DNA from 4 places in the Microbaculum mangrovi genome. Region 1 is predicted to be linked to each of the others. Evidence: predicted binding sites of a transcription regulator. Region 1 holds the regulator's gene; each other region holds the start of a gene.
What was found. Region 1 encodes LexA, which represses DNA repair genes until DNA is damaged. Its sites were predicted from a motif close to TGTTCNNNNTGTGTTCNG; they were not measured.

Region 1 (3,682 bases):
CATGGGCGCCAAGCGCACCCACGAGCTGATCCCGCTCTGCCATCCGCTCGGCCTGTCGAAGGTGTCCGTCGATCTCGAGCCGGTTGCCGCAGAAAGCGCCGTGCGCGTGACGGCGACGGCCAAGGTGACCGGCCAGACCGGTGTCGAGATGGAAGCGCTGACCGCCGTCGGCGTCGCCTGCCTGACCGTCTACGACATGGTCAAGGCGGTCGACCGCGGCATCGAGATCACCGGCATTCGCCTGCTGGAGAAATCCGGTGGCCGCTCGGGCAGCTGGCACGCCGACGACAGCGGACAGGATGGCTGAGACCATGGCCCTCCTCCCGGTCGAAGAAGCCCTGCGGCGCATCGTCGAAGGCGTTCCCCCAAGGCCCGCCGAGCGGGTGCCCCTCGACGACGCGCTGGACCGTGTCCTCGCTGAGGACATCGCCGCCCGGCGCACGCAGCCGCCCTGGGACACCTCGGCGATGGACGGCTATGCGGTGCGCGCCGCCGACGTCGCGACCGTGCCCGCGCGTCTGCGCGTCATCGGAGCCGCCCCCGCCGGCCATTCCTTCCAGGGAACGGTCGGTCCGGGCGAAGCCGTGCGCATCTTCACCGGCGCCCCCCTGCCCGACGGCGCCGACGCGATCGTCATCCAGGAAGATACCGAGCGCGCCGGCGACGAGGTCACCGTTCTTGAATCCTCCGGCATCGGCCGGTTCGTGCGCAAACGCGGGCTCGACTTCGCCGAAGGCGACGTGCTGCTCGGCGCCGGCCGCCGTGCCGACCCGCGCGCCATCGCCCTCGCCGCCGCGATGAACCATGCCGACCTGTCCGTACATGGCCGGCCGAGGGTCGCGATCCTGTCGACAGGCGACGAGCTCGCCCTGCCCGGCTCCGATCCCGGACCGGAAAAGATCATCGCGTCCAACGGCTTCGGGCTTGCGGCCATTGTCCGGCGGGCCGGCGGCATTCCCGTCGATCTCGGCATCGCGGCGGACGACCGCGAGGCCCTGGCCGGCGCCGTCGCGAAAGCGCGGGACTCCGCCGCCGATGTCCTGGTGACCCTCGGCGGCGCTTCGGTCGGCGAGCATGACATCGTCCAGGACGTTCTGGTCGCCGAAGGCCTGTCGCTCGATTTCTGGAAGATCGCCATGCGGCCCGGCAAGCCGCTGATGTTCGGCATGTTCGGCGCCAGTCGATTCCTCGGGCTGCCCGGCAATCCGGTCTCGGCGATGATCACCGCGCGGCTGTTCCTCGTGCCACTGATCCACGCGCTGAGCGGCCTTACGGAAACGCGGTCCGGCGAGACCAACGCGCGCCTCGGCGCGGATCTCGGCGAAAACGATCAGCGCCAGGATTATCTGCGCGCGATGTCCAGCATCGATCCCGACGGCACCCTCGTCGTCACGCCCTTCGGCAGGCAGGACAGCTCCATGCTGGCCACGCTGGCCAGGGCCGACGCGCTGATCATCCGCCCGCCCTTCGCCCCGGCCGCGAAGGCCGGCGAGACCTGCCGAGCGCTCCTGATGGACTTCTAGAGCCCGGGCGAATTCCGATTCGCAAAGACGCCCCCGGCGCATCGGACCCATCTGGCGCCAGTTTGCACGCGATATTAGCCGTTGCCGAACACAACAAGAACATGTATGTTTGTTCTTGATTTGTACACACCCTGGCGCCCGAAGACGGGCGGAAGCGGCAACGGGAGCGCGCAATGCTCACGCGGAAACAGCATGAATTGCTGATGTTCATCCACGAACGTCTCAAGGAATCGGGCGTGCCACCCTCCTTCGACGAGATGAAGGAAGCGCTGGACCTGCGCTCGAAATCCGGCATCCACCGGCTCATCACGGCGCTCGAGGAGCGCGGCTTCATCCGACGCCTGCCGCATCGCGCCCGTGCGCTGGAAATCGTCCGGCTGCCAGACTCGGTGGCACCGGGACTTGCCGCGCGCGGTCGCGGCTTCGCACCGAGCGTCATCGAGGGCAGTCTCGGCAAGGTTCCGCCCCCCGCACCCGAGCCCGTCGAGACCGAAGCTGCAAACTCGAACGCGGTGGCGGTCCCCGTCATGGGCCGCATTGCCGCGGGCACGCCGATCTCGGCGATCCAGAACCACAGCCATTCGATCCAGGTGCCGGTCGAGCTTCTGACGAAGGGCGAGCATTTCGCCCTCGAGGTACGCGGCGACTCCATGGTCGACGCCGGTATCCTCGACGGCGACACGGTCCTGATCCGCAAGACGGACACCGCCGACACGGGCGATATCGTGGTGGCGCTGATCGACGACGAGGAAGCCACCTTGAAGCGCCTGCGCCGCAAGGGCGCATCGATCGCGCTGGAGGCGGCAAACCCGGCCTACGAAACCCGGATTTTCGGTCCGGACCGGGTTGCCATTCAGGGCCGGCTGGTCGGCCTCATCCGTCAATACTGAAGGCGCCCGCCGGACTCAGCGGGCCCGGCGCGTCCAGGGGCGGTCGCCGGACCGGTCCGCCGCCGTCTCGATGGCGATGCCGTTGGCTGTCTTTGTGAGCGTGATCGCGCCGGACCGCGCGGCATCCTGCGGACCGATCACGATTGCGTCGTCCCTGCACCACTGAGGCGGCGAGATCGGTGTGACGACGACGTCTGCCCAGGCGCAATCCTCCGCAAACGCCACCGGATCGCTCACGTAGGAAACACGCAGGCGGCCGTTGTCGGCGACACAGGCCCACTCGTCGCAGTCCGCCCGTCTTCGCGGTGTCCCTTCGGGCACGAGGCCGGCGCTGCGCAGCCACACCTCCACCTCGTAGTCCGATCCGGCCTTTGGCAGGAACGCCAGCTCGCCATCCTGCATCCGCAGCGCCGCCATCCGCAGGTCCCGCGCGACGAAGAGGTCCGGAGGCCCGGAGAGCACGGTCAGGCCGACTCCGGCCGCAATGAACGGTAGCCCCAGGAGTCGGACGCCCGTGCGCCAAAGCAACAGCCAGAGCCCGCCGGCAATCGTCAGAAGCAACGCGACCGCCGGCACCTGCGGGACCATGCGCACCGCCCCGTCCCAGCCGGCAACCGTCCTGGCCACGGCGAGAACGCCCTCGATGCCCTGCCCCATCGGGGCGAGCGCGAGCCCCTCCAGCCCGAAGGGCATGAGCAACATCGCGAACAGAGCGGACGGCATGACCAGCACGCTGACGAGCGGCATCGCCGCGACGTTGGCGATCAACCCGTAGATCGCCACGCGGTTGAAGTGATAGGCAGCGAACGGTCCCGTCGCCAACCCGGCGATCAGCGCGGTGAACATGAGACCAAGCACGGCACGAACGAGAAAGCGGATCTGCGGCGAAACCGCGCTCTCGCCGCGCGCAAGCGACCAGGACCGAAGCGCCTCATAGGCCGATATCAGGGCCACGGTCGCGGCGAACGACATCTGGAAGCTCGCCGTCACGAGCGCTTCGGGCGTCAGCACGAGCACGATCGATGCAGCGATCGCGACGTTGCGCAGCGTGATCGCAGGCCGGTCGAGCAGCACGGCGACCAGCATGATCGCCGCCATGATGAAGGCGCGCTGCGTTGCGATCGAGGCGCCAGACAGCACCAGGTAGCCGAGCCCGCCGATCAGAGCGATCGACGCCGCCCACTTCTTGATCGGCCGGGTCAGCGCGAGATCCGGCGACAGCGCGAAGCAGGCACGGGCGAACCAGAACAGCGTCCCGACGACAAGCAT
Region 2 (3,682 bases), on a different contig from region 1:
GACACCAGCGACAGCCCGATCAGGCCGGCCGCGGCGACCCAGGAGGCCGGTCCGCCGAAGATGAACGTGAACGGTAGCATCGCGGCCAGGGCGAGCGTCGCCGCATACAGCAGCTGTACGCGCCGGATCCTCGGCGGCCGTGACCGCTGTCCGGCCTCGGTGAGATCGGGTTTTGTCATTAACGCCACGGTGGTCCTGTCGCTCGGATTCTTCGTCCGAATGGGCCCGATCGTGACGGATCGCGATTAAGATCAGGTGAGTCCGATCGTACAAAGACCGGGCAGGGGATTCGGATTTTCGGAAGAAAACCCCCGTCAAACCGCCACTTTCGCGTAAACGCGCGGCGATTGCCGTCTCAAGCAGCCGCCAGAAGGCCCGATCCGGCCGCGCGCATGCCGACGGCCTCGGCGATGTGGAGGCGGCCCACGGCCTCGGCGCCGCCGAGGTCCGCAAGCGTGCGCGCGACGCGAAGGACGCGATGGAACCCGCGCGCCGACAGCTTCAACGACTCAGAGGCGTCGCGCAGAAGCGCCAGGCCGGCGGCATCGGGCCGGGAGACGTCCTCGAGCAGGCGCGCGGGACAACCGGCGTTGGTGCGCACGCCGTCGAGGCCGAGGGCGGCGTAGCGTTCGGCCTGCAGCGTCCGGGCGGCGGCGACACGGGCGCCGACCTCGGCGCTGCCCTCGCTCGGCGGCGGCAGGATCAGATCGGCGGCGGTGACGGCCGGCACCTCCAGACGGAGGTCGATGCGGTCGAGCAGAGGGCCGGAGACGCGGGCCTGGTAGTCGGCGGCGCAGCGCGGCCCGCGCCGGCAGGTGTGGCCGGGCTCGCCGGCCATGCCGCAGCGGCACGGATTCATCGCCGCCACCAGCTGGAAGCGCGAGGGATAGGTCACCCGGTGCATGGCGCGGGCGATGACCGTCTCGCCGGATTCGAGCGGCTGTCGCAGCGAATCGAGGACCTGCGGCGTGAATTCCGGCAGTTCGTCGAGGAAAAGCACGCCGTTATGGGCGAGCGACACCTCGCCGGGACGCGCCTTGGGACCGCCGCCGACCATCGCCGCCATGGAGGCGGAATGATGCGGCGCGCGGAACGGCCGGTCCGCCGACAGACGGCCGCCGGCGATGACGCCGGCGATCGACTGGATCATCGAGACCTCGAGCAGTTCGGCCGGGTTGAGCTTCGGCAGGATCGAGGGCAGGCGCTGGGCCAGCATCGACTTGCCGGCGCCGGGCGGGCCGACGAACAGGAGGTTGTGGCCGCCGGCGGCGGCGATCTCCAGCGCCCGCTTGGCGGTCTCCTGGCCGCGGATCTCGGCAAGGTCGAGCATCGGCCCCGCCTCCTCGCGGATCGCCGGCCGGGGGCGCGACAGAACCTGCGTGCCCTTGAAGTGATTGACGATCTGGATCAGGTCGGCGGGCGCCAGGATCTCCATGTCCGGGCTCGCCCAGGCGGCTTCGGCGCCGCCCTCGGCCGGGCAGATCAGCCCCAGGCCCGCCGCGTTGGCGCCGATCGCAGCGGGAAGCACGCCGCTGACCTGGGTCAGGCGGCCGTCGAGGGCGAGTTCGCCGAGGACGCACCAGCCGGCCAGCGCATCCGCCGGCATCGCGCCGATCGCCGCCATCAGCGCCACGGCGATGGGCAGGTCGAAGTGGCTGCCTTCCTTGGGCAGGTCGGCGGGGGCGAGATTGACGGTGATGCGTTTCGGCGGCAGCGCCAGACCGACGGCGGTCAGCGCCGCGCGGACCCGCTCACGGCTTTCGGCGACCGCCTTGTCGGGCAGGCCGACGATGGCGAAGGCCGGCAACCCCGGCGCGATCTGAACCTGAACGTCGACGCGCCGGGCCTCGATCCCGACGAAGGCGACGGTGGCCACACGCGCAACCATCCCAATCACCCTGCTGAACACTTCGCGCCTCGGTTGACGCATGGGAAGTCTACAACGGGAATCGGATCCAATCAAGAACAATAGGGGAACACGGCGTGGGCACGCTCCGCGCTTCGCGCGCGACCGACGACCCGGCCGGCCCGGCAGCCGGCCCGTCAGCCGACGAGTTCGTCGCGGCGGCGCTTGTATTCCGCTTCCATGACCTCGACATGGCCGAGCACGTTTTCCAGCGCCTCGCGCTTGGACTCGTCCTCGCCCTCCTCGGCCCACTGGGCGAATTCCTCGCGCAGATCGAACAGGACCTCGAGCGCCCCGTTCAGTTCCGCGATCTGCGTCTCCCGGCTCTTGCTGCTCATCGAATTCCCCCGATCCTTGTCGGTTGCAATCCGTCGGACGTGCCGGCCCGGACCGTCACACCGGACCATCACAGGCGCTGTTCGAGTTCCTTGTAGCTGACCGTCAGCACCTGGAACAACACCGCCGTCGACCAGCCGAACAGCAACACGCCGTTCATCGCCGTCATCGGCCCGAGCAGTTCCCATTGCGGCACGGGCACGATGTTGCCGTAGCCGAGCGTGGTGTAGTTGACGAAGGCGAAGCCGAAATCGTTGGCCTCGCCCGGCGTCGCGCCAACCCATTGGTAGAGCGCGCTCCAGACCCCGACCTCGACGATATGGGCGGCCATCAGCACCGCAACCGCCGTCACCATCACGATGACAAGGCGCGCCAGGGCATTGCTGTGGATCGCCTTGACGAAGCGCGAGCCGACGGCGTGCACCAGCACCGCCATCGCGCCGGCATGGATGGCGATATTCAATAAGCTGACGCCCGTGCCGACGAGAAGCACGACCAGCATCGGCGCGGTCCTTCCGGTAAACCGTCTCAGGTCGCCGGCAGGTCCTTGGCGGCGAGCGCCGTCATGGTCAGCGCGATACCGGCGAACAGGAGGTTGATACCGACCAGGAGCCCGATCGCCCAGGTCGCCGTGTCCGGCCAGCCGGCGAAGATCAGCACCGCCAGCGCGATGTCGATGACGCCGGAGATGATCAGCCAGACCCAGCTCGACGCCAGCGCCTTGCGGAACTCGATGCCGGCGATGAACTGGAACACGCCCTCGACCAGGAACAGGATGATCAGCGCCATCGTCAGCGTCAGCACGCCCTTGAGCGGATTGGCGACGATGATGAAGCCGACGATCAGCGCGAGGATGCCGATCAGGAGCGACCACCAGAAGCCCGGCGCCGATCGCGACTGGAACGTGGCGACGACGCGGATGATGCCGCCGATGACGAACAACCAGCCGACGAAGATCGTGGCCGCCAGGGTGGTGACCTGCGGGATGACGATGGCGACAATGCCGAGGATCACCATGACGATGCCCTGGACCAGAAACAGCGTTCGATGCTTGCGGATCGCGTCGCGCGTCTGGGCGGCAAGTTCTTCCCGCGTCGGCAGACCAGCTTCAGGCGTAGACATGGTTCGGCCTCCATTTGCCACTGATTCGCGCAGACTCTCACGCGGGGGCGCGAGCGTCCAGACCCAATGGCAGCCCGGGGCGGCAGCCCGGGGCGGCAGCCCGGCGCGGCCGCGCCGGGCTATTCCGGCCCGATCGGGGGCTTTCCGGCGGTCTGAGTTATCGGGTCAGGCCGGCGCCAGAGCGGGTCGGCGCCGAACCGGGCCGGTGCCAGTGATTGCCGGGCCGGTGGTGATAGAAGCCGTTGCAGAAGGGGCCGGGTAGATCGAGGCGGCCGAGGCGGGCCAGCGCCTCCGGAACGTCGATGTCGCGATCCAGCG
Region 3 (3,682 bases), on a different contig from region 1:
ATGGCGGCGACCGACAGGATTCCGGTTACCGGCTATCACATGCCGTTTCCCGCCGTCGGCTATGTCGAAAAGGTCGGCGACGGCTACCGCTGGGTGCCGGTGAGCTACCAGCTGCGCCTGTAGGCGCGACTATCGCGACTATACAGAGCGGGGCGGCCTAGAGCGGGTCGCCCCGTCGCCATTTCCGCCAGTCCCCGACATCGTCGACATCCGACAGCGTCGCGGCGAAGCCGACCGACAGGCCGCCACAGTTTCGAAGCGTGTCCTTCAGCGCGTGCCTCGTCGACCAGCGCACGGCGTCGAAAAGGCGCGGCACGCGCGGCCGGCGCCTCATGCCCGCGAGCCAGTAGCCCCCGTCCGTCGCCGGCCCGAACACCACGTCGTGTCGCCCCAAACTGTGGAATGCATCGGCGACATGCGCCGGTTCGATGCCGGGAATGTCGCTGCCGACGATGATCGCCGGTCCCGGCGGCAGGCGGTCCATGACGCCCTGCATGCGGACTCCGAGGTCTCCTCCGCCCTGGCCGATTACCGGCACGCCGCGCGGCCAGACGGGATCGCCTGCCGCGCTGTCGGGGGAAACGGCGAGCACGGTCGTCCAGCGCCGGTCGCGACCGAGCCGGCGGATCAGGCGTTGCAGCGTGACGCGATAGAATCGGGTCGCCTCGACCGCGCCGACATCGCGCGCCAGGCGCGACTTCACGCGGCCGGCGCGCGGCTGTTTCGCCATCACCACGAGCCAGCGGTTCACGGGGATCAGCCGTAGACGCGCGCGATGAGGCGCGGCGGCACGCGCAGGAAGAACAAGGTGAGGCAGCCGGCATTGCGGGCCATGCGGCGCAGATAACCCTCGCGGCGGTAGCGCGCGGCGCTGGTGACGGCGCGGGCGCGCAGATAGACGAGGCCCCGCCTGCCGATGCGGCGCACCAGATCGACGTCCTCCATCAGCGGAATCGACTTGAAGCCGCCGAGCCGTTCGTAGTGGCGGCGCGAGATCAGCAGGCCCTGGTCGCCATAGGGCAACGCGAACAGGGCGCAGCGGACCCGCACGATCGCCTCCAGCAGGCGCGCCGAAAAGCCGTAATCGTCCAGCACGAACCCGAACACGGCGGCGCGACGGTCGGCCTCGTTCCTGGATTCGAGCCGCTCGATGAAGCTCGCCGCCTCCCGGTGCCAACCCTCGTCGAGCCTGGTGTCGGAATGCAGGAACAGAATCCAGGGCTGGCGGGCGGCCCTCGCCCCCTCGGCGAGCTGGCTGCCGCGGCCGCGCGGCGCGGAGACGATGTCGCAGCCCAGCTCGTCGGCGATCGCGAGCGTATCGTCGCGCGATCCGCCGTCCGAAACCACCACCTGCGAGACGACGCCGGCCACGGCCGCGGGAATCAGCGTCGCCAGCGTGCCGACGAGGGTGCGCTCGGACTCCAGGGTGGGGATCACGACCGTGAGCATTACGGCGGTTTATATCGCGGCGCGCGGCCGCGCCATCCGGGATCACGGAAATTTGGGCTAAAGCCGCCCTATGTTCTTGTTATGTTCCTGCTCCTGATCTATTGTTCGGGTCATGGCAGAGCGATTCCCCATTGCTGAACGGGTCGAGGCCGGACCGGCGGAACCCGGTCTGGCAGGAACCGGGCCGGCCGACCACAGGCCTGGCGGTCTCGGCGACGGCATCGCCGAGACGCGGCGGCGGGGGCGCGGCGCCGGCTCGAACCTGTCCGGCCGCTACGAGTCGCTGGCGCGGTCGATCTTCGACGACGGCTGGGGCTCGCTCGACGAGTTGCCGCCCTTCGCGACGACGGTGACGATCGAGAAGCCAAAGCGCATCATCACCCGCAACGACTCGCCGGATGTGAATTTCGACCGCTCGATCAATCCCTATCGCGGCTGCGAACACGGCTGCGCCTACTGCTACGCGCGGCCGACGCACGCCTATATGGGGCTGTCGCCGGGGCTCGACTTCGAATCGAAGCTGTTCGCCAAGCCGAACGCGGCCGAGCTGCTGGAAAAGGAGCTCGCCAACCCGAACTATGCGCCGGCCATGATCGCGCTGGGGACGAACACCGACCCGTATCAGCCGATCGAGCGGCAGCAGCGCATCACCCGGCGGGTCCTCGAAGTGCTCGACCGCTACAATCATCCGGTCGGCATCGTCACCAAGTCCGCGCTGGTAACCCGCGACATCGACATCCTGTCGCGCTTGGCCGAGCGCGGCCTCGTCAAGGTGGCGCTGTCGGTGACAAGCCTCGACCGCAAGCTGTCGCGGGCGCTGGAGCCGCGCGCTTCGACGCCGTCGCGCCGGCTGGAGGCGCTGATGCGGCTTGCCGAGGCGGGCATCCCGACCGCCGTCCTGGTCGCCCCGGTCATTCCCGCCCTCAACGATTCGGAGATCGAGTCGATCCTGGCGGCCGCGGCGGCGGCCGGCGTCACGGAAGCGGGCTACATCCTGCTGCGGCTGCCGCTGGAAGTGCGCGACCTGTTCGTCGAATGGCTTCAAAACAACGCGCCGGACCGGGCCGCCCGCGTCATGTCGCTCGTTTCCCAGACGCGCGACGGCAAGCACAACCAGTCGGAGTTCGGCAAGCGGATGACCGGCTCGGGCCCGCTCGCCTGGACCATCGGGCGACGCTTCGAACTTGCCGCGGACCGCAACAAGCTCAACCGCGCCAAATTCAAGCTGCGCACCGATCTGTTCGAGCGCCCGCTCGCGGCGGGCGACCAGATGAGCCTGTTCTAGAAAACCAGACATTGAGGAGAAGCCCCTTGGACCAGCGCATCAGCGTGATCACTCTCGGCGTCGCGGACGTACAGGCGGCCGCGGAATTCTATGAACGGCTCGGCTGGACGCGGTCCTCGCAGAGCCTGGACGCGGTCGCCTTTTTCGATGCCGGCGGCATGGTGTTCGCCCTCTACGGCACCGCGGCGCTTGCCGAGGATGCCGGGCTGTCGGCGGAAGGACACGGGTTTCGCCGCGTCACCCTGGCGCAGAACCTCGCCTCCACGGACGCCGTCGATGCCCTGCTGAAAGAGGCGGAAGCCGCCGGGGCGCGGCTGATCAAGCCGGCCGCCGAGACCTTCTGGGGCGGCTATTCCGGCTATTTCGCCGATCCCGACGGCCATCTCTGGGAGATCTCCTACAACCCGTTCTGGCCGCTCGACCAGGACGGACGGGTACAGCTTCCGGGCTGAGACCCGCCTTTACCGGTTTCCTTGCAGGTCGTGGCCGCCCTTTCACTCAAGCGACCTGTGTCCGCCGGCCGGCGAAGCCCCCTCGCCGGCCGGCCCCCCTCGCCCCTCTCTGCTGTCCCCCTCTGGCGCCCCCACTGGCAGCATTGCTTTTTTCGCGCGAGTCGCGGAACGATCGCGGCCATGGGAACAGCAGCGGATTTCAGCCGTGAGCAACGGGCGCTCGAAACGGGCGCGGGCTTTGTGGCGGGCATCGACGAGGCCGGCCGCGGACCGCTGGCGGGGCCCGTTGTCGCCGCCGCCGTGATCCTCGATCCGAAGCGCATCCCCGACGGCCTTGCCGATTCAAAGGCGCTGAGCGCGGCGCGGCGCGAGGCCCTGTTCGACGAAATCCTGAAGACGGCGACCGTCTGCGCCGCCGGAACCTCGGCGTCGGTCATCGACAAGATCAACATCCGCCAGGCGACGCTTCTGGCCATGCGCCGGGCAATCGCCGGGC
Region 4 (3,682 bases), on a different contig from region 1:
TCGGGATGATCTGGATGGTGGCGGCCGGGGTGATCCCCGGTGACGAGGGGCCGAACGCCTTCGGCGACCGGCCCGACACGCCACCGAGCTGAGTTCCTAGCGACTTGGGTCCCTGGCGCCCCGAGTTTCAGCCGGCCTGAAGTCCCGTCGTTCTGACGATCACTCGCCGGCAAGCAGACGCGGGCCGGGCGGCGCCTTTTCCTCCACCGACGACGCGCCGCTGTCCTCTTCCAGGTCGAGCTGGCCGATCTTCTCGCCGCGCTTGATGATCTTGTCGGTCGAGGTGAGGATCTGCTCGATGTCGCGGCCGGCCTGGCCGTGATGCTGCTGCAGCTTCGACACGCGCTCCTGCAGGCGGCGCACGTCGTCGGAGAGATGCGTCACTTCCTTGTGGATCAGATGGGCCTGCTCGCGCATCCGCGCGTCGCGCAGGATCGACTGCATCACCTGGATCGACAGCATCAGCATCGACGGGCCGACGACGATGATGCGGGCGCGGTGGGCCTTCTGGACGACGTCCTCGAAATGCTCGTGCAGGTCGGCGTAGATCGATTCGGAGGGCACGAACATGATCGCCAGATCCTGGGTCTCGCCCGGGATGAAATAGCGCTCGCGGATATCGGTGACGTGCTTGAGAAAATCGGTACGCAGGCGCTGCGCGGCGATCTTGCGGGCATCCTCGATCTCCGCCTCCCGGAATGCGCCGAACGCCTCCAGCGGAAACTTGGCGTCGATGACCAGCACGGCCTCGGTATTGGGAAAGCGGACGATGCAGTCCGGACGCCGGTTGTTCGACAGCGTCCACTGGAACTCGTAGGAGCCGGCCGGCAGACCGTCGCGGACGATCGCTTCCATCCGGCCCTGGCCGAAGGCGCCACGGGTCTGCTTGTTGGCGAGGATCTGGTTGAGGCCGACGACCTCCTTCGACAACTCGGTGATGTTCTTCTGCGCCCGGTCGATGACGGCGAGCCGCTCGTTCAGCTTCGACAGGCTGTCGTGGGTGGCCCGCGTCTGGGTCTCGACCGACTGGCCGAGCCGCTGGCCGAACTTGTCGAGGCGCTCGTTGAGGCCGCGCGCCAGATCGGCATGACGGGTTCCGAACACCTCGGCCATGGTCTGCATGCGGCCGGTCAGTTCGGCCTGGGTGCGGCTCATGTCCGCCTGGGCGCGGGCCATCTCGGCGAGCTGGCGCTCGGCCTCCTGGCGGCGGCGCACCTCCTCGGCATCCGGCCGGCGCGACCGGAAGACGCCGATCAGAATCAGCAGCAGAACCACGAAAAGCAGCGCGGCGCCGGCGAGAGCGCCCTCGCCGACGGTGAACAGGCGACCCGAGATTTCGACAAGCGGCTGATCCATGCCACCAAGTCTAGTCGATTCTTCCGGCATTGCGAGATCAAAACGCGAACATTCCTTGACGCGCGGCCAATGCGCCGCGTTGACCCGGGCCGGGCTTTCTCCTATCTGAGCGCCATGACAATTCGCGACATCGTCTACATTCCCGATCCCGTCCTGCGCCAGGTCTGCGAGCCCGTCCCGGCGGTCGACGACGACGTGCACGCGCTTCTGGACGACATGCTGGAGACCATGTACGAGGCGCCCGGCATTGGTCTCGCCGCCTGCCAGATCGGCGTCCTGAAACGCATCGTCGTCATCGACGTGTCGAAGGAAGACGACCCGAAGGCACCGATCTGCCTTATCAATCCGGAAATCATCTGGACCTCGGAAGAAACCTCGACCTACGAGGAGGGCTGCCTGTCGATCCCCGACTATTACGAGGAGGTCGAACGGCCGGCCGCCTGCACCGTCCGGTTCTTGGACCGCGACGGCAAGGAACAGGAGCTCGCCTGCGAAGGGCTGCTGGCGACCTGCGTGCAGCACGAGGTCGATCACCTCAACGGCGTCCTGTTCATCGATCACATCTCCAAGCTGAAGCGCGACCGGGTGGTCAAGAAGTTCACCAAGGCCGCCAGGCGCGGCGAGGTGCCCGAGTTCAAGCGCCGCCGCGCCGCCGATCCCACCGGGGACAGCGAGCAGCCGGCGGCCGAATGAGCCCCGGGCGCGACCGTCCCGCCCCGCGACCAGGACAAGACCCGCCGTGACCCTCCGCATCGTCTTCATGGGAACGCCGGACTTCGCGGTGCCGACGCTGACCGAAATCGTCGGCGCGGGCCACGAGGTCGTCGCCGTCTACTCGCAGCCGCCGCGGCGCGCCGGGCGCGGGATGGCCGAGCGCAAGAGCCCCGTACACGAGGCGGCGGACCGGTTCGGCCTGCCGGTTCTGACGCCGAAAACCCTGAGGGACGAGACGGCCCAGGGCGCCTTCGCCGCGCACGGGGCCGACGCGGCGGTGGTCGTCGCCTACGGACTGATCCTGCCGAAGGCCGTCCTCAAGGCGCCGGCGCAGGGCTGCTTCAATCTGCATGCCTCGCTGTTGCCGCGCTGGCGCGGCGCCGCCCCGATCCAGCGGGCGATCATGGCCGGCGACAGCGAGACCGGCGTCGCCGTCATGCGCATGGCCGAGGGGCTCGACACCGGTCCCGTCTGCATGGAGGAGCGGCTCGCGATCGGTCCCGACATGACCGCCGGCGAGTTGCACGACCGGCTGGCGCTGATCGGCGCGGGGCTGATGGCGCGCGCGCTTGCCGCGCTATCGCGCGACAGCCTGGACTGCCGCGACCAGCCGGAAGACGGCGTCACCTATGCCAGCAAGATCGACAAAGCGGAGTCCCGCATCGACTGGGCACGGCCGTCCCAAACCGTCCACGACCACATCCGCGGCCTGTCACCGTTTCCCGGAGCCTGGTTCGACCTCGCCGGCGAACGCGTGAAAGTGCTCCGCTCGCAGAGCATGGATCGCGACGGCCCCGAGGCCCCCGGCACGCTCGTCGACGAGGACGGGATCGTTGCCTGCGCGGGCGGTGCCATCAGGCTCGTCGAGATCCAGCGGCCCGGCCGCCAACAGATGAGCTATGCGGAATTCGCAAGGGGCGCCCGGCTGAAAAAGGGTATAATGTTCGGGTGAATTGGCTAACTGCCCAATGAAAGACGAACATGTCTTCAGACAAAAATATGGATGGCGTAACCATCCGCCAGGAAACACCTGCCGACGTCTCCGCAATCCGCTGTGTCATATCCGCCGCCTTCGACAGCGAACTTGAAGGCAAGCTGATCGACAAGCTGCGCACGGACGGCGACCTCGTCCTGTCTCTCGTGGCGGAAAAGAACGGCAAGATCGTCGGCTATGCCGGCTTCTCGCGGCTCAGGATCGAGGGAAGCGACAACCGCGCGACCGCACTCGCGCCGGTCGCCGTGGCGCGTTGCTACCAGCGTCGCGGCGTCGGCACGGCACTGGTGCGCGAAGGGATTAGCCGGCTCGAGGAGGCGGGCGAGGATCTCGTCTTCGTTCTCGGCGACCCGCCCTACTACAAGCGCTTCGGCTTCGATTCGCGGATCGCCAGCCACTACGCCGCACAGTGGTCGGGCCCCGCCTTCATGGCGCTGGCGCTGGAACCCGGCAATCACGCAGCACACCGCCCGCAGGTGGTCTACCCCGCGGCGTTCGAGGCGTTCGGCTGATCTGACGGCAGTATCTACGCCCGCCGGACGTCGTCGCGAAGGTCGAGGACGCGGTACAGGGCGTGCGCGACCGGCAGGAACCACGGCCGGCCGAAATGCCAGAACC

Region 2: a site for LexA is predicted at 1,962-1,979, ahead of ACSF9G_RS18835 (YifB family Mg chelatase-like AAA ATPase). Genes of this name have one in related genera too.
Region 3: a site for LexA is predicted at 1,521-1,538, ahead of ACSF9G_RS15240 (PA0069 family radical SAM protein). Genes of this name have one in related genera too.
Region 4: a site for LexA is predicted at 1,390-1,407, ahead of ACSF9G_RS13110 (DNA recombination protein RmuC). Genes of this name have one in related genera too.

What each region holds. Positions count from the first base shown of each region.
Region 1 is NZ_JBPODT010000002.1:1,168,995-1,172,676, forward strand. Features, by position in the region: gene moaC (cyclic pyranopterin monophosphate synthase MoaC) at 1-307, shown strand, start outside; gene ACSF9G_RS11860 (molybdopterin molybdotransferase MoeA) at 312-1,523, shown strand; gene lexA (transcriptional repressor LexA) at 1,697-2,413, shown strand; gene ACSF9G_RS11870 (ComEC/Rec2 family competence protein) at 2,429-3,682, opposite strand, start outside.
Region 2 is NZ_JBPODT010000004.1:449,984-453,665, forward strand. Features, by position in the region: gene ACSF9G_RS18830 (PAS domain-containing hybrid sensor histidine kinase/response regulator) at 1-179, opposite strand, end outside; gene ACSF9G_RS18835 (YifB family Mg chelatase-like AAA ATPase) at 356-1,888, opposite strand; gene ACSF9G_RS18840 (hypothetical protein) at 2,044-2,244, opposite strand; gene ACSF9G_RS18845 (potassium channel family protein) at 2,313-2,744, opposite strand; gene ACSF9G_RS18850 (HdeD family acid-resistance protein) at 2,771-3,364, opposite strand; gene ubiV (ubiquinone anaerobic biosynthesis protein UbiV) at 3,522-3,682, opposite strand, start outside.
Region 3 is NZ_JBPODT010000003.1:516,875-520,556, reverse strand. Features, by position in the region: gene ACSF9G_RS15255 (MBL fold metallo-hydrolase) at 1-123, shown strand, start outside; gene ACSF9G_RS15250 (TIGR04282 family arsenosugar biosynthesis glycosyltransferase) at 158-751, opposite strand; gene ACSF9G_RS15245 (TIGR04283 family arsenosugar biosynthesis glycosyltransferase) at 757-1,449, opposite strand; gene ACSF9G_RS15240 (PA0069 family radical SAM protein) at 1,562-2,734, shown strand; gene ACSF9G_RS15235 (VOC family protein) at 2,761-3,186, shown strand; gene rnhB (ribonuclease HII) at 3,367-3,682, shown strand, end outside.
Region 4 is NZ_JBPODT010000003.1:76,588-80,269, reverse strand. Features, by position in the region: gene ACSF9G_RS13115 (DUF805 domain-containing protein) at 1-92, shown strand, start outside; gene ACSF9G_RS13110 (DNA recombination protein RmuC) at 160-1,356, opposite strand; gene def (peptide deformylase) at 1,471-2,049, shown strand; gene fmt (methionyl-tRNA formyltransferase) at 2,096-3,022, shown strand; gene ACSF9G_RS13095 (GNAT family N-acetyltransferase) at 3,070-3,576, shown strand; gene ACSF9G_RS13090 (NAD(P)/FAD-dependent oxidoreductase) at 3,591-3,682, opposite strand, start outside.